DNA from 3 places in the Janthinobacterium sp. BJB301 genome. Region 3 is predicted to be linked to each of the others. Evidence: predicted binding sites of a transcription regulator. Region 3 holds the regulator's gene; each other region holds the start of a gene.
What was found. Region 3 encodes FNR, which switches genes on or off when oxygen is low (the NO sensors DNR and NnrR bind a similar motif). Its sites were predicted from a motif close to TTGATNNNNATCAA; they were not measured.
Positions count from the first base shown of each region.

Region 1: CSQ91_RS06400 (XrtA system polysaccharide chain length determinant) is a predicted target of FNR. The motif match lies at 2,162-2,175, and genes of this name have one in related genera.
Region 2: CSQ91_RS05260 (PHA/PHB synthase family protein) is a predicted target of FNR. The motif match lies at 2,776-2,789, and genes of this name have one in related genera.

Region 1 is NZ_PDZJ01000001.1:1,483,223-1,489,209, reverse strand. It holds gene CSQ91_RS06415 (S1 family peptidase) at 1-487, shown strand, start outside; gene CSQ91_RS06410 (N-acyl amino acid synthase FeeM domain-containing protein) at 492-1,238, opposite strand; gene CSQ91_RS06405 (XrtA/PEP-CTERM system exopolysaccharide export protein) at 1,439-2,062, opposite strand; gene CSQ91_RS06400 (XrtA system polysaccharide chain length determinant) at 2,318-3,847, shown strand; gene CSQ91_RS06395 (XrtA-associated tyrosine autokinase) at 3,864-4,706, shown strand; gene CSQ91_RS06390 (TIGR03016 family PEP-CTERM system-associated outer membrane protein) at 4,690-5,987, shown strand, end outside.
Region 2 is NZ_PDZJ01000001.1:1,206,995-1,212,981, forward strand. It holds gene CSQ91_RS05255 (universal stress protein) at 48-893, opposite strand; gene CSQ91_RS05260 (PHA/PHB synthase family protein) at 918-2,723, opposite strand; gene CSQ91_RS05265 (hypothetical protein) at 3,108-3,347, shown strand; gene gcvA (transcriptional regulator GcvA) at 3,344-4,246, opposite strand; gene CSQ91_RS05275 (MFS transporter) at 4,370-5,773, shown strand; gene CSQ91_RS05280 (glutathione S-transferase family protein) at 5,770-5,987, shown strand, end outside.
Region 3 is NZ_PDZJ01000004.1:60,813-66,799, forward strand. It holds gene ccoP (cytochrome-c oxidase, cbb3-type subunit III) at 1-90, shown strand, start outside; gene ccoG (cytochrome c oxidase accessory protein CcoG) at 93-1,475, shown strand; gene CSQ91_RS22320 (FixH family protein) at 1,578-2,102, shown strand; gene fnr (fumarate/nitrate reduction transcriptional regulator Fnr) at 2,106-2,864, opposite strand; gene CSQ91_RS22330 (response regulator) at 3,114-5,987, shown strand, end outside.

The DNA.
Region 1 (5,987 bases), on a different contig from region 3:
GGCGCAATTTCGTCCCGCCAAGGTCCAGGCGCTGGACACGGAACACGACCTGGCCTTGCTGCGCCTGGCGGGCGCGCCCCTGCCCGCCCTTGCGCTGGGCGACGCGGCCACGGTGCGCGAAGGCCAGGCCATGGCGTTTACGGGATTTCCGCTAGGCACCTTGCTCGGTTTGCACCACGTGACGCACCGCGCCACCGTGTCATCGCTGACGCCGGTGGTCATGCCCAGCGAAAACGCGCAGCGCCTCGACGTGCGGCGCCTGGCGCAACTGCAAAAGGCGCCGTACACCGTGTTCCAGCTGGACGCGACGGCGTATCCGGGCAGCAGCGGCAGCCCCCTGTTCGATCCCGAGACCGGTCTCGTCTACGGCATCGTCAACATGGTGTACGTCAAGGGCCTCAAAGAGGCCGCCATCAGCGCGCCCAGCGGCATCACATACGCGATTCCGGGCAGCTACATGCAGGCGATCTTGCTGAAAAACAAATGAGGTATCAGTTGCGCCCCTGCCTCAGCCGGTCCGTGATGCCAGGCTCATCCCATGTCGGAAAAAAAAAGGGGTAAAACGACCGTTCACCCCCATGCTGTTCCATCAGGCCACCGTATTTGCGGATCTGGGCCCCCATGTAATCGAGGTCCAGCCGTAGCAGCACGGCCGGCGCCCCCACGCGCGTGCACTCGCGCTCGCCGCCGAAGTCCTTGAAACCCAGCATGCGCTTGTAAAACACCACGTGGCGCGGGTTGACTTCGATCACATAATCCGTAAAACCGTGAATATTGTGGGCATAGATATAAGAAATATGAATCAGCGCCGCAAACACGCGCTTGCTCACGCCCTTGTCTATGGCCAGGCGTGATGGTTCGCACAGGCGCCGCCCCTCTTCGCGCAGCACGTCGAGCTTGTCGCGGAAGTTTTCATCGGCGGGCAGGCCTGTCTCGTCATTGTCGAGGCACAGGGTCATGGTGCCGACGGTGCTGCCGGCCGTTTCTGCAAACAGCGTGATTTTATTCAGGGCATGCGCGATGCCGGGATCGACGGCATAGCCGCGCCAGCCGTACATCTTGCGGATCAGCAAACTGGCCGCCTCGCGCCGGCCGCGCGAATTGGCCATGCGGATATGAAAGCGCTGCAGGTCGAGCTCATGCTCCATGGCAGGGTCGATCTGCCCCTCGCCCACCACCAGGTCACTGAAGGTGCCTGGCGTGTCGAAGGAAATAATGGGTTCATCTTCAAAGCTCATCTTGTCCTCACGTTCATCGGCCGCCGTCGAGACGGACTGAAGCCAATGCCTTGTGACAAGATAAAAACTGGAGAAGTTCCCACATCCAGCTAAAAAAACAGAAGAAATATGCTATTCAATAGCAAAATTGCATGCTGAAATTTGCCCGCAAGTACAAAATGACAAACAAAAATGCTGTTTTGATATTGTCGAGCTTGCTATTAAAAGAAGCTTTCCGGTATCAGCAGCACGTCGCCCGGCCGCATCATGACGTTGGCGGAAATATCGCCTTCTTTCAATAGATCATCGAGGCGCACGCGCAACTGCTGCTGGTTGCCTTCGCGCATGCGGATGATGCTGGCCTTGTTGCCGGCAGCAAAATCGGTAATGCCGCCCACGGCGATGAGCACGTCCATCAGCGACATGCCCAGCCGGTATGGCAGCGCCTGCGGCTTGGCCGCCTCGCCGATGACGCGGATCTGCTCGCCATACGGGCCCGAAAAATTGGTGACGATGACCGTCACCACGGGCTGCTGGATGAACTTGCTCAACGCTTGCTCGATGTCGCGCGCCAGCTGGGTCGAGGTCTTGCCGCTGGCAGGCAAATCCTCGACCAGCGGCGTGGTGATCTTACCGTCCGGCCGCACGGCCACCGTCAGCGACACTTCCGGGTTGCGCCAGACGATGATGTTGACGGAGTCGCCCGGTCCGATCAGGTAATCGTGCATGGGCGCGCTGTCGTCGGCCGGTGCCAGCGGATGGCGCGTGCGGCAGGCACCGAGCAGGCTGGCAGCGCCCGCCAGAACCAGCGTGTTGCAGACAAATGCACGGCGAAACGGATTCATGCGGAGCCTCTTCGAGTCGATGGCGCATCCATGGCCGGCCCCGCAGAACCAGCCTGGGCCGCGAACTTCCTATGATTATTAAAACTTGGCAAGAGAACCTTGAGGCGTATCAAGAAGCAATCATCTTGGGAAATCTTGCCTCACAGCCGCCCTATACTTTGCTTACCCAACAGGCAAGCATTTCTTGCAAGATGCCGTCGTTGTCCGCGCCGCCACCCCATCTACCGTGCAGCACCGTCACCTGAAGGAAGCGACATGGAAGAATTGATACAGCAACTGCTTTCCAGCCTGAAAGGTATCTGGAAATACCGCTGGCATGCGGTGCTGGTGGCGTGGCTGGTGGCCATCGCCGGCTTCATCAGGGTGATCACCCTGCCCGACGACTTCCAGACGTCAGCGCGCGTGTTTGTCGATACGCAAACCATCCTCAAACCGCTGATGGCCGGCATGACCAGCGTGCCGAACACGGAACAGCAGGTGGCCATCATGAGCCGCACCCTGCTCAGCCGGCCGAACGTGGAGCGCGTCATGCGCATGGTCGACCTCGACCTGGACTCGAAGACCGTGCGCGAGCACGAGGCCCAGCTCGACGACTTGATGAGCCGCATCAAGATCACCGGCACCAACGCCTATGACATCTACACCATCAGCTACAGCGGGCGCGACCCCAAGCTGGTGCGCGACGTGGTGCAAAGCCTGCTCACCATCTTTGTCGAAGGCAGTTTCCAGGGAAAAAAAGGCGATTCGCAGAAGGCGGTGCAATTCATCGACGAGCAGATCAAGAATTACGAGGACAAGCTGAGCGCGGCGGAAAACCTGGTGAAGGAATTCAAGATCCGCAACAACCTGCTACTGCCGCGCCAGGGCATCGACTATGGCAGCCAGCTGCTGATGTCATCCGATAGCCTGAACAATGCCAAGCTGGAACTGGTCGAGGCGGAACAATCGCGCAAGGCCATCCAGAGCCAGATCGAGGGCGACGAGCCCGTGCTCGACCTGGAGCCGAACGCTTCGGCCATCACGAATCCCGAACTCGACGAACGCATCGCGTCGATCAACAAAAACCTCGACAGCTTGCGCATGCAATTTACGGAATTGCATCCCGACATCATCGCCTCGAAGCGCCTGGTGGCCCAGCTGGAAGAACGCAAGATCGAGGAAAGCAAGCTGAAATCGGCGGCCGGCGACCCGGGCAAGAACTACAGCCCCATGCTGCAGCAGCTGAAGGTGGCGCTGACGGACGCGGATGCCAAGGTGGCCGCCATCAAGGCCCGCGTGCAGGAATACAGCGCGCGCAACGAGCGCTTGCTGGCGCAGAGCAATGCCGTGCCCGAAGTGGAGTCGCAGCTGGCGCAGCTCAACCGCGATTACATCATCAACAAGGAAAACTATGAAAAGCTGATCGGCCGGCGCGAAGCGGCCAAGCTGTCGGGCGAACTCAGTTCCACCACCGAGATGATGGCCTTCAAGATCATCGACCCGCCCACGGTCCAATATGCGCCCGTCGGCCCGAACCGTCCGCTGCTGTTCAGCGCGGCGCTGGGCGCGGCCCTGGTGGCCGGCGTCGCCACAGCCCTCCTGATCAGCCAGGTGCGCCCTACCTTCCTCAGTCCCGCCGAACTGCGCGATGCCACGGGCTTGAACGTGCTGGGCACGGTATCGATGAACTGGACGGCGCTGCAGCAGGTGCGCCGCCGCCGCGCCCGCTATGGCTTTGGCGCCTGCCTGGGCAGCCTGTTCGTGCTGTACGGCGGGGTCATGACGGCCGCGCTGCTGAAATTCTAGATCCAGGGGAGCGACAATGACCAGCAAGGACAGCGGCAAGCAGGAACCCACGATCCTGGGCGTGGCCGAGGCCGGCGTGCCGTATGCTGCGGACGGTGCGCAGGGTGCGGAGGGCGCGGACGCGGCCCGGTCGCCCCAGTACCGGCCCCTGAACCTGGCCCGGCTGGCCGAGCAAGGCATGCTCACGCACGATGGCGGGCGCAGCTCGGTGGCCGAGGATTTCCGCATCATCAAGCGCCCGCTGCTGCGCCAGGCGCGCGCCAGCGGCGCCGAGGCCATCCGCCACGGCAACCTGATCGTCGTCACCAGCGCCATGCCGGGCGAAGGCAAGACGTATTGCGCCATCAACCTGGCCATGAGCATCGCCATGGAAATGGATATCACGGTACTGCTGGTCGATGCCGACGTGGCGCGCCCGTCCGTGCTGAAAGTGCTGGGTCTGCCACCGGAACCGGGGCTGATGGACGTGCTGCTCGACCCGCAGCTGGCCATGGCCGACGTGATCCTGAAAACCAACGTTGCCAACCTGAGCATCCTGCCCGCCGGGCGCAGCAACAAGCACGCGACGGAATTGCTGGCCAGCCGCGCCATGAGCCGGTTGCTGGCCGAGATCGCCAGCCGCTATGCCGACCGCATCGTCGTCTTCGACTCGCCGCCCCTGCTGATCACCAGCGAGGCGCACGCGCTGGTGGGGCAGATGGGACAAGTGGTGATGGTGGTCGAGGCGGAAACGACGACCCAGCACGCCGTCAAGGAAGCGCTGCGCCAGATCGAGTCGTGCGAACACATTCATTTGATCTACAACAAGACCAAATCGTTCCCCGGCAACGACTACTACGGCTATGGCCATTACGATTAGCCGCGGGGTTTCGCTACCGCCACCGCTGCTGCTGCCCTTGCTATCCCTGCTGCTGCCCCTGCCGGCCGGCGCCGTCGACTGGCTGGTGAAACCGTCGCTACGCCTGCGCGAAAGCTATACGGACAACGCCTTGCGCGCCCCGCCCGGCCAGGCGCAATCGGACTTCATCACGGAAATCGCACCCGCCATCGCCCTTATCGGCACGGGTCCCCGCCTGCGCGTGCACCTCGATTACAGCTGGCACAAATACCTGTCCGGACAACGTGCCGATACGGACAACCACGAACTGGCCGCCTCGGCGGACGCCGAGCTGGTCAAGGACTGGTTCTTCATTGATGCGAACGCCAGCGTCAGCCGGCGCAACATCTCGCCGTTCGGCCCGCAATTGATAGCCGACCTGCCCGGCACGGACAATGCCAGCACCGTGCGCACCACCGGCATCAGCCCCTACCTGCGCCACCGTTTCCGCGGCCTGGTAACGGCCGAGCTGCGCTACACGCGCAACACGGTCGACAGTGGCGGCGCACTGCTGTCCGTGCACAGCGATGAAATGGAGTTACTGCTCAGCGGCGAGCCGCGCGCCAGCGGCTGGACCTGGAACGCCAGCCACGACGTGCGCCGCACGCAGGACAGCAAGCTGGCCCCCGTGCGCATGCAGCGCAGCAGCGTGGGCCTGCGCTATCCGTTCAGCAGCAAATGGGCGGCCACGGCCAGCGGCGGCATGGAAAAGGAAGGTTATCTGTCAAATACCGGCAAGGCGCCGGCAGGCCGCTTCTGGTCGCTGGGCGGCGTGTGGACGCCGTCGCCGCGCACCAGCGTGGCCTTCAGCACGGGCAAGCGCTTCTTTGGCCACACCTACAGCCTGGACGCCACTTTCCTGCAGCGCCATACCAACTGGCAACTCAATTACAGCGAAAACATCACCACCATGCCCACGCAATTTTCGCGCCTGGGCGACCGCGACGCAGGCCGGCTGCTCGATCAATTGTGGCGCGGCATCTTTCCCAACGCGCGCGACCGGCGCCTGCGCATCGATGCCTTCCTGCGCTACGCCAACAGCCTGGGGCCGGAACGGGGCGCCATCAATTACTTCAGCCACCGCTATTTCCTGCAAAAACAGCTGAAGCTGACGATGGCGCGCGCCACGGCGAAAAGCACGGTGATCGCTGGCGTCACGGCCGTCGACCGCACGGCGCAAACGGCCAGCGGCATCGACAGCGGCTTGCTGCCCGGCGTGGAGTTCGGCAGCGAAGACCGCACGCGCCAGATCGGCGGCAACGT
Region 2 (5,987 bases), on a different contig from region 3:
ACAGCTGAGGGGCGGGTGAAGGAAGGCTGAAGTACCCGCCGGCCGCGCTAGTGCGACACCAGCACCGGCAACGTCGCCTCCTGCAGCACGGTGCGGGTGACGCCGCCCAGCAGCGCTTCGCGCAGGCGCATGTGGCCGTAGCAGCCCATCACGACCAGGTCGCAGCGCCGCTGCGCGGCCATGGCCAGCAGGGCCGCGCCCACGTCCTGGCCCGGCGGCGTGTCGTGCTGCAGCACCTCGACGTTGACGCCGTGGCGCGCCAGGTACAGGGCCAGGTCGGCGCCCGGCTGCTCGCCGTGCGCGGCCGCCTGGGCGTGCGAATTGACGACGGCCAGGGTGACTTGCCGCGCCCCTTGCAGCAGCGGCAGCGCATCGGTGATGGCGCGCAGCGCTTCGGCGCTGCCGTTCCAGGCCAGCAGCGGATGCTGCGCGATGCCCGCTGGCGCGGCGCAAGGCGCGTGCGGCACCATCAGCACGGGCCGGCCGCAATGCAGCATCAGGTATTCGGCCGTGCCGGCGATGACGCGCGACGGCGTATCCTGCGCATCCGTCTGGCCCAAGATCAGCAAGTCGCAATAGCGCGCCTGCAGCAGCAGCGCGCCTTGCGCATCGTCGTCGACGAAGCGCGTTTCGTAGCTGCCCAGTCCTTCCTCGCGGGCGATGCGCTCGAAGTCGTGCAGCGCCTCGCTGGCCTGGTTGCGCAGCGCCTGCATCTGCGCCGGCGCAAACTGCAGCGCGTTGACGCCGCCGCCATACGCGTAGCGCGAGATGCCGCTCATGGCCGAACCGATCAGGTGGGCCCCTTCGGCGACGGCCAGGCGCACGGCCAGGCGGATGCGCTGGGCGCAGTGGCGGGAATTGTCGACGTGGACCAGCAGGGTGGTATAGGGCATGGCGTTTTCCTCGGTTGTCGGTTGTCAGGTCTGCAGCACGTAGCTGCCCGGCGCGTCGCCCAGGGCAAGCCCCATGGCCGGTGGCGCCACTTGCGCGCCCGCGCGTTCTTCCAGCCACGCTTGCCAGGCGGGCCACCACGAACCGTCATGGTGCGGCACGTCGCGCTGCCAGCTGTCCGCGTCGACATAGGGCGCATCGTGGCGGTGCGTGGCCAGCTGGTAGCTGCGGCGCGGCTGGCCCGGCGGCGAGACGACGCCCGCATTGTGGCCGCCCGAAGTGAGCAAAAAGGTGACGTCCGTGTCGGTCAGCAGCTGCAGCTTGTACACGGAGCGCCACGGCGCCACGTGGTCCGTCAGGGTGCCGACGGCAAAGATGGGCGCGTCGATGTCGCGCAGGGCGATGTGGCGGCCCGCCGTGCGGTAGCGGCCTTCGGCCAGGTCGTTGTGCAGGAACAGGCGGCGCAGGTATTCCGCATGCATGCGGCAGGGCATGCGCGTGGCGTCCCCGTTCCAGGCCATCAGGTCGCTGTCCTGCTCGTCTTGTCCCATCAAGTAATGGCGCAGCTGGCGCGACCAGACCAGGTCGTTCGAGCGCAGCAGTTGGAAGGCGCCCGCCATCTGCTTGGTATCGAGGTAACCCTGCTTCCACATGGCCGCTTCCAGGAAGCTGACCTGGCTATCGTCGATGAACAGCGACAGTTCGCCCGGCTCCTTGAAGTCGACCTGCGAGGCCAGCATGGTGAGGCTGGCCAGGCGCGCATCGCCGTCGCGCGCCATCGTCGCGGCGGCGATCGCCAGCAGGGTGCCGCCCAGGCAGTAGCCGGCCGCATGCACCTGCGGCGCGCCCGTGATGCGGGCAACGGCGTCGAGCGCATCCATCACGCCCAGTTGCCGGTAGTCTTCCAGCGACAACTCGCGGTCTTCTTCCAGCGGATTTTTCCAGGAAATCATGAATACCGTGTGGCCCTGGCCCACCAGGTAGCGCACCAGCGAATTGTGCGGCGACAGGTCGAGAATATAGAACTTCATGATCCAGGCGGGCACGAACAGCAGCGGCGTCGCATGCACCTTGGCGGTGGTGGGAGCGTACTGGATCAATTCGATTAAGTCATTGCGGTAGACCACCTTGCCCGGCGTGACGGCCAGGTTCTGGCCCACCTTGTAGCGGTGCGCATCGGGTGCATGCGCTCCCATGGCGGCGCGCTGCCAGTCGCCGGCCGCGTGGGCCATGCCGCGCGCCAGGCTGGCGCCGCCGCTGTCGAGGGCTGCTTGCTGCACCACGGGATTGGTCAGCAGGAAGTTCGACGGTGCCAGCATGTCGAGCCACTGGCGCACGGTGAATGTGACGACATCTTCGTGGTGCGGCGAGACGCCGCGCACGCCCGTGGTGGCGCGGTGCCACCATTGCTGCTGCAGCAAGAAGCCCTGATAGACGAGGTTGTAGGGCCAGCGCCGCCAGGCAGGGTCGTCGAAGCGCCGGTCCTGCGGCAGCGGTGCGATGCACGGCGGCTCAGTGGCGCTGCCGGCCAGCGCCGATTGCAGCGCGTACTGCTGCCAGCGGCCGATCTTCTTCCACGCTTCCTGCAGCAGGGTTTGCTGCTTCGATGGCGCCAGCGCCAGGTGGCTGAGCCAGTCGGCGTAGGCGTTGCCCAGCGCGGCAGGCGAAATGCCGCCCGTGAACTTGCCCAGCCAGGCGCTCAGCAGCAGGTCCAGGGTGGCGCCTTCCGGCGCACTTTCCGGATAGTCGGGCACTGGCACGCCTTGCCAGGCGCTGCCCAGGCGCTCATGTTCAATGTTGTGTTCCGCGTCGCTCGGCTGCGTCTTGCTCATCCAGGGCTCCTGTCATTTTTTTACAGGGTAGCAAGAGCTTGTTCAAAAAATTATGATCTACATCAAGTTTGGCCGGATGCGTGCGGCAGGCGGCTTGCCACCTGGATGGAAGTTCGAATAAAAGTCATTTAAACGAATATTGGGATTAAAATGATTATATTGAATTTTAATCCACGCAGGTTCGGGCCTGGATGGCGTGAAAAGCTTGCTGTGAACCATTTTTCACTATGACAGGACATATTTCCTCCATCGTTCCACCGGTCGATGAATAAGAAAAACGATTTTTTCGTGAATTTATTTGTTGTATTTGATAAATTTATGTAGCAAGATGTAGTTAAGCAAGAAGTGAAGCAAGACCGCTCACGGTGGATAGAGGAGATGGACATGCATACGAAAATGTCGGCAAGCGGCAGCGAAGAGGCGGGCAAGGGCTACCCACGCGGGGCAGGCGCGGTTGCCGGCAATGCGTCCGTGCGGCGCCTGAAGGCGATCGGCTATCTGGCCCTGTTGCTGGCCATACTGCCGGCCGCAACGTGCATCGCCATGGGGCGCGCCGGCGTACCGGCGCCGTTCAGCACCGCCTGCGGCGTGGTGTCGTGCGTGGCCGCAGGCCATGCGCTCTAGCGCACTGCCTGCGCTTCCTCGCAGATCCATGCCATGAATGCCTGCACGGCGGGGCGCGTGGCCGCGTCGGGCCGCGCCACCAGGTAGTAGGCAAAGCGCGCGGGCCAGGGCAAATCCAGCACTTGCACCAGGCGCCCGGCGGCGATTTCCTCCTGCGCGTACAGCTGCGGCACCAGGGCCAAGCCCTGGCCCGCCTCGGCTGCGCGTATCAATAGAAAGTCATCTTCGAAGGCCGAGCCGCGCCGCGCCCGCGCCGCATCCGTGCTGTCGTCCGGGGCGCCATGCGCGGCCAGCCACAATGGCCAGTCGGCGCGGTCCGTATCGTGCAGCAGCGGGTAGCGCAGGCAATCGGCCGGCGTGGCGATGGGCGGCTGGCCCGCCATCAGGGATGGACTGGCGACGGGCACCAGCACGGGCGCCATCAATCGCGTCACCTGCAAGCCCGGATAGTCGCCCAGGCCGTGGCGCAAGGCCACGTCGACCCGGTCGCGGCGCAGGTCGACCAGCGCGGATGTCGCTTCCACGCGCACTTCGATATGGGGATGGTGCTGGTTGAAGCGGCCCAGGCGCGGCACCAGCCACGCGGCGGCAAAGGTGGCGACCGTGCTGACGGTCAGCGTCTGGCGCGCGCCCATGTCTTCCAGCGCCTGGCTGGCGCCGGCGATCTGCGCAAAGGCGCCCAGCAGGGCGGGGTGGACCATGGCGCCCGCCTCGGTCAGGCGCAAGCCCTGGCGTTCGCGCGTAAACAGGGGCATGCCGACCCGCTCTTCCAGCAGGCGGATCTGCTGGCTGACGGCGCCGGACGTCACGTGCAGCGCCTCGGCGGCTGCCTTGATGCTGCCGCGCTGGCCCACTTCGACAAAGGCGCGCAGTGCCTGGAGCGGTAAAGGATGCTTCATCGATATAGTTTTTCTATAGTTATCCGCGAAAAATCATCGTTTCAGTTTCGCTCTGGAAAAACGCATTATAGGGGCATGCGGCGTTCTTTTGACGTCGAGTAAAACTATATCGATAGGATCTCCATGTTACTTTCACATCGGCAACTTTGCCTGGTGTTGCTGTGCACCACGCAATTCGTTGCCTTGCTCGACTTTTCCATCACCATGATTCCCTTGCCGCAAATCCAGCAGAGTCTGGGCTTTACGCCCGGCGGGCTGCAATGGGTGATCAATGCGTATGGCGTGGCCATCGCCGGCTTCCTGCTGCTGGGCGGGCGCGCGGCCGACATGTTTGGCCGCCGCCGCGTCTTCATCACGGGGCTGCTGCTGTTCACTGCCGCCTCGCTGCTCGGTGGTTTTTCGCACAGCCCGGCCATGCTGGTAGCCACGCGCGCGCTGCAGGGCTTCGGCGCCGCCATGTTTTCGCCGGCCGCGTTCTCCCTGCTGCTGGCCGTGTTTCCCGAGCCGGCGCAGCGCAACCGGGCGTTGGGTGCCTGGACGGCGGTGGCGGCCAGCGGCTTTGTCGCGGGACTGATCCTGGGCGGCTTCATCACGGATATGCTGGGCTGGCGCTGGGTGCTGTGGATTAACGTGCCCGTCGGCTTGCTGGTGCTGGCCCTGTCGCCGGCCTTGCCCCTGGGCCGGCCCGATGTGGATAGCGCTGCGGCTGGCGGCGCGCTCGATGTGTGGGGTGCGCTGCTGGTGGCGTCGGGCGCGGCGACGCTGGTGTTTGCCTTTGCCAATAGCGAGCATGTGGGACTGGCGCATCCGCTCACGTTTGCCCTGGTCGCGCTGGCGCTGGCCCTGCTGGCGCTGTTCGTCTGGGTGGAGGGACGCGTGGCCGCGCCGCTGATGCCGCTGGCCGTCTTCCGGCGCCGCTCCACGGGCGGCGCGAATATCGTCTCCCTGCTGGCCAATACGGCCCTCGGTCCCACCTTTGTCGTGGTGGCGCTGGCCATGCAGGAAGTGCTGGGCTTCAGTGCCACGCGCACGGGGCTGGGACTGTTGCCGATGGCCGTCGCCTTTACCGTGGCCAGCGCCTGGGCCGGCCCGGCATTGATCGCCCGCTGCGGCACCAAGCCCGTCATCGTCGGCGGCATGCTGCTGTTTATCGGCGGGCTGGCCATGCTGGGCACTTCGCTGGCCACGCTGTCGGCCTGGAACGCCTCCATCCTGCCCGGTACCGTACTGGCCGGCATCGGCTATGGCCTGGCGTTTCCCGCCTGGACGGTGGCCGGCATCGATGGCGTGCCGGAAGCGGACCATGGCCTGGCGGGCGGCATGCTGACCACCACGCAGGAGGTCGGGTCCGCCGTGGGCCTGGCCGTGGGCGTGGCTGTCAGCATCGCCGTGCTGGCCGGCGGCGGCACGGCCGCGCAAGGCTACAGCAGCGCCATCCTCGTTTCCGCCTGCCTGGTCGTGGCGGGCCTGGCGTGCGCCGTCGCCATCCTCCCCGGCAAGGCCGCGCGCCAGGAGGCGGCGCCATGATGGAGCTCTATACCGACAGCTCGCCGAACGGTTTCAAAGCCACGATTGCGCTGGCCGAACTGGGCTTGCCATACCGGCTGCGCCACGTGCGCATCGAGCAGGGCGAACACCGGCTGTCCGCTTTCCTGGCCCTCAATCCGCACGGGCGCATCCCCGTGCTGGTCGACCACGAGACGGGCATCACCGTGTTCGAGTCGGCCGCCATATTGCTGTA
Region 3 (5,987 bases):
GCCTTCAGCGATTTCCTCGGCGAATCCAAGGTACACGTGCTGTCGGCGTATGTCTGGAGCCTGTCGAATCCGCAGGCACCCGCAAAGTAAAAATGGAACCTCAAGTCATCAAGATGTATGCGGCCCGCGAGCAAATCTACCCTCGCGAGGCCAAAGGACGCTACGCTACCTGGCGATGGGTATGCGTATGGCTTACCCAGCTGGCGTTCTACGGCTTGCCGTGGTTGACCTGGAATGGCAGGCAAGCCCTGCTGTTCGATTTGACCACGCGCAAGTTCTACATTTTCGGCGTCGTGCTGTGGCCCCAGGATTTCATCTATCTGGCGGCCCTGCTGATCATCTGTGCGTATTTGTTGTTCCTCGTCACGGCCATTGCCGGGCGGGTGTGGTGCGGGTTCTCCTGCCCGCAAACGGTATACACGGAAATTTTCCTGTGGGTCGAACGCCGCATCGAGGGCACGCGCAGCGCGCGCATGGCCCTCGACAAGCAGGGCCCTTCCGTGCGCAAGGCCTTCAAGAAGACGGCCAAGCACCTGGTATGGGGCGCCATCGCCCTGTGGACGGGCTTTACCTTTGTCGGCTACTTCACGCCGATCAAGGAACTGGCGCAGTCGGTCACCACCCTCAATTTCGGTCCCTGGGAATGGTTCTGGGTCTTGTTCTACAGCCTGGCAACCTACGGCAACGCGGGCTGGCTGCGCGAGCAGGTGTGCAAATACATGTGCCCCTACGCGCGCTTCCAGAGCGCCATGTTCGACCAGGACACGCTGATCATCACCTACGATGCCAAGCGCGGCGAACCGCGTGGCGCCATGAGCAAGAAGGCCGGCAACAACGACAAGCTGGGCGATTGCATCGACTGTACCCTGTGCGTGCAGGTGTGTCCGACCGGCATCGATATCCGCAACGGCCTGCAGTATGAATGCATCGGCTGCGCCGCCTGCGTCGATGCCTGCAACAGCGTGATGGACAAGGTCGAGCGGCCGCGTGGCCTGATACGCTACAGCACCGACCATGCGATGGAAAACAACTTCAATTCGAAGCAGATACGCCAGCGCGCCATGCGCCCGCGCGTCTTGATCTACACTTCCATCCTGGCCCTGATCATCATCGCCGTGTGTACCTCGCTGGCCCTGCGCACGCCCCTGAAAATGGACGTGATCCGCGACCGCGGTTCGATGGGACGCGAAGTGGAGGACGGCATGATCGAAAACGTCTACCGCCTGCAGATCATGAATACGTCCGAGCAAAGCCAGCATTTTAAAATCAGCGCTTCCGGCTTGCCGGGCCTGACCTTGCTGACGCGCGAAGAAGTGACCTTGCAGCCGACGGAAACGCTGGGCTGGCCGATCCGCCTGCGCGTGCCGCACGGCGTCGGCGAGAAGGGCTCAAACAAGATTGCGATCGAATTGCAATCGCTGGACGATCCATCGCTGCATGTGCGTGAAAGCGCGGTATTCATCGTGCCACGTTAACAAGGAAAGGCGGACGGGGACCGGGTGCCCTCGCCGCCGCCACGAAGTTGCAGGAAGGCCGGTCCCCATGCGGGGACTGGCTGATTAAACAGGAGAAATATCATGTCCGACAGTCTGAAACTGCAAGCACCCGTTGCACCGTGGTACAAGCATCGCTGGCCATGGCTGCTGATGATCGGTCCCGGCCTGTCCGTGGTCGTCGGCAGCTTCATGGGCTATATCGCGTTTACGCAGCCCGATGCGCTGGTGGTGGGCGATTATTACAAGCAGGGCAAGGCGATCAACCAGGATTTGAAGCGCGACACGATCGCCAGCGACCTGGCCATGGATACGCGCCTGTCATATGACGTGGCTGCAGCGCGCCTCAGTGGTTCCGTGCACAGCTTCGGCAAGGCCTATCAGGCGCCTTTGCTGCTGCACCTGGCGCATGCGACCCTGCCGGAAAAGGATATCAAGCTGCTGGTGCAGCCCGATGCGGCCGGCAATTTTTCCGTAGCACTGCCGATGCTCGAACGCAGCCGCTGGCAAGTGCTGGTGGAAAACGACAAACGCGAGTGGCGCCTGTCCGGCATCTGGACCTGGCCCCTGCAACGCAGCATCGCGCTACATGCGGACGAGGAACTGTAAGTCTTATTTGCAGACGTCCGTGCCGGCCGTAATGGCTTTCAACTTGGCCGGCTGCAGGATTTCGATCTCGCGGTTCGAGACGCGCAGCCAGCCTTCCTTCTTGAATTTCGACAATAAGCGGCTGACGCTTTCGATGGTCAGGCCCAGATAGTTACCGATTTCCTCACGCGACATGCGCAACTGGAAATTGCTGCCCGAATAGCCGCGTGCTTCATAGCGCGACGCCAGGTTGACGATGAAGGCGGCAAAACGCTGAGTCGCCTGCATATTGCCCAGCAATAGCATGACGCTTTGCTCGCGCGTGATTTCCTGGCTCATCATGCGGTGGAAATGACGCAGCAGGGTCGGCATATTGCCCAGCAATTGTTCCAGGCTGGAAAACGGAATTTCACACACTTCACTGTCTTCCAGCGCCACCGCATTACAGTGGTGGCGGTCGGCGCTGATGGCATCCATGCCCAGCAGTTCACCGGCCATCTGGAAACCCGTCACCTGCTCTTCGCCACCCGGATTGATCTGGTAGGTCTTGAAGTGCCCGAGGCGGATCGCGTACAGATTCTGGAACGAGTCGCCGATGCGGAACAGCGAGGCCCCACGCACGATCTTGCGGCGGCGGCCGATGATCTGGTCCAGCCTATCCATGTCGCCCACATCGAGGCCCATCGGCAGGCACAATTGATGCATGCTGCAGGTCGAGCATCGTGCACGCAACGCCTCCACGTTCACGGTGGGCAAGGTGGGAGTGAGTAGCGCTTCAGTCATGTCGGTACCTTTTAGAAAATGCAACAACAAGTTTACTGCATACAGCTGCATACAGGGTTGCCGTATGCCAATTTCACCGTAAATTCGGCGAATAAACGACGTCCAGCCTTTAATTATATGGCAACATCGTCAAAAGCCCATACGGGGCGGGCAATTTGCGCGGCGGCGCTTGCCAAGCTGGGGTATTGATAGGAAAATTCCTGACAGCATTATCTGCCGCCTGTGCCGCCCGGCACTGAAAAGGAAATCATGAAGCCTCTCGGCATTAAAGCAAAAGTCGCGCTGGCCACCAGCCTGACCTCGATCGCCATGATCGCGCTGGTCACCATGATCCAGGTGCAGCACATGCGCGACGACTTCACCCGAGTACTGCTGAGCCAGCAGTCATCGCTGATCAGCCGCACCGCTGCCGAGCTCGACGACAAGCTGGGCATGCTGCTGCAGATTGTCACCCTGACGGCCAGGCAGCAGCCGCCGGAACTGATCGCCCAGCCCGCCAAACTGCGCGAATACTATGCGCGCCGCTCGATGCTGGTGCTGTTCGACGACGTGCTGGTGCTCGACGCGCATGGCGCCATCGTGGCCGACATGCCGGAAGTGACGGGGCGCGCCGGCATCAACGTCGCCGAGCGCGAGTATTTCCAGACCGTCCTGCGCACGCGCCAGCCCATGATTACCGAGCCGATGCTGGGCAAGTCGAGCGGCATGCCCATCGTGCAGATGGTGGCGCCCGTGCTGGCCGCCGATGGCCAGGTGGCCGGCGTGGTGATCGGCGTGCTGCGCCTGTACAAGGACAATCTGCTGGGCCGCCTGCGCTCGGAAAAGATCGGCAAGAGCGGCTATTACTTCATCCTCACGCGCGGCGCCGTGCCGCGCTACGTGCTGCACCCCGATACCAGCCGTTTGCTGCAGCCGCGCAAGCCGAACGCCAACCTGACGACCACCCAGCTGCTGAAGGAGGATGGCGAAGGCAGCATGGTCAGCACCAACAGCCGCGGCATCACGGCCGTCAACAGCTTCAAGCGCCTGAAATCCGTGAACTGGCTGCTGGCCGCCTCGCTGCCCGTCGAGGATGCCTTCGAACCGTTCGATGGCGTACTGTACCGGCTGGTGCTGTGGAGCATCCTCGCTTCGCTGCTGGCCGCCTTTGTTCTGGGCTTGGTCACCGTACGCCTGCTGTCGCCGCTGGTGCGCCTGCGCGACACCCTGCTGGCCCTGCGCACCAGCGGCAGCCGTTTCACCCCCGTGCCGGTACAGCAGCGCGACGAGATCGGCGAACTGACGGAAGCGTTCAACGGCCTGATGAGCGAACGCGACCGCCTTCAGCAGGAACTCGAAGCGCGCGCGGCGGAGCTGGAGCAGGAACGCGACCGGGCCGAGGCGGCCAACCGTGCCAAGAGCGATTTCGTGGCCAACATGAGCCATGAAATCCGCACGCCCCTCAATGCCGTGCTGGGCATGGTGTATTTGCTGGGCAATACCAGGCTCGACACGGAACAGCGCAAGTACCTGACCATGGTCAGAGTGGCGGGCCAGTCGCTGCTGGGCATCCTCAACGATGTGCTCGACTATTCGAAGATAGAGGCGCGCCGCATGGAATTGTCGCCCGTCGAATTCGACCTCGACGAAGTCATGAATACCCTGGCCACGACGATGACGATGAATGCGGGCGAAAAGGAGCTGGAACTGGCCATCGCCGTCGAGCCCGACGTGCCGCGGCGCCTCGTGGGCGACGCCCAGCGCCTGCAGCAAATTCTCGTCAACCTGGCCGGCAACGCCATCAAGTTTACCGAGAGCGGCGAGGTGGTGGTGGCCGTCAGTCTGGCCGAGAGCGAAAACGGGCGCGCCTGGCTGCGCTTCGAAGTGCGCGACACGGGCATCGGCATGACGGAACTGCAGCAACAGCAGCTGTTTGCCGCGTTTTCACAGGGCGACCAGAGCATCACGCGGCGTTTCGGCGGCACGGGCCTGGGCCTGGCCATCAGCAAGCAGCTGATCCACATGATGGGCGGCGACATCGCCGTCGCCAGCAGCGAAGGCAAGGGCAGCCGCTTCTGGTTCAGCGTGCCCTTCGAGATGCTGGCGCAGCCGGCCGAAACGCGGCGCACGCCGGCCCTGGGCCAGCTGCGCCTGCTGGTGGCCGACGACAACCGCACCACGCGCGAACTGATCGTCAAGCTGATCGAGGCGTGGGGCTGGCTGGCCGACGAAGTGGACTCCGGCTTTGCCGCCATCGAACTGTACCGCGAACGCCTTGCGCAGCAGCAGCCGTATGATGTGGTGCTGGCCGACTGGCACATGCCCGTGATGGACGGACTGGCCACGGCCAAGGCCATCCGCCAGGCGGCCAGCGGCCAGCGCCAGCCCATCGTGGTGATGGTCAACGCCTTCGCCCGCAACCACCTGGAGGAAATCTCCAGCGCGGCCGAGGCCGATGTCGTGCTGATGAAGCCGATCACGGGCTCCAGCCTGTTCGATGCCCTGCACCAGGCGCTGATCGCCAAGAATGACGGCGGCGAGCAGCGCATCCTGCACCAGCCGCTGGGCACGGAACTGGCCGGCGTGCATTTCCTGCTGGTGGAAGACAATCATTTGAACCAGGCCGTGGCGCGCGGCATCCTCGAACACATGGGCGCCACCCTGGACGTGGTGGGCGATGGCTTGCAAGCCGTGGAACGGCTGCGCACGGAAGCGCTGCGCTACGACATCGTGCTGATGGACATGCAGATGCCCGTCATGGACGGTTTCAGCGCCACCCACATCATCCGCACGGAACTGCGCTTGAGCCTGCCCGTGATCGCCATGACGGCCGGCGTGCTGGCGTCCGAGCGCGAGCGCTGCATGACGGCCGGCATCAGCGACTTCATCGCCAAGCCCGTGGTGGTGGAAGAGATGATGGAAGTCATCCTGCGCCACCTGCCCAAGCGCCCGCAAGTGCAGGCGGCCGAGCCGGTACGCGTCGCCGATGAAGAAGTGTTTTCCATGGCGCCGCTGATGCGCGTGATGGGACGCGACGCGAAGGGGCGCGGCGTGCTGCGGCGCATGGTGGAAGACGCGCTGAACAAGGGCATGACGCCCGTGCGCGACGCCGAAACAGCGTTGCAATCGGGCCGCCACAGCGAC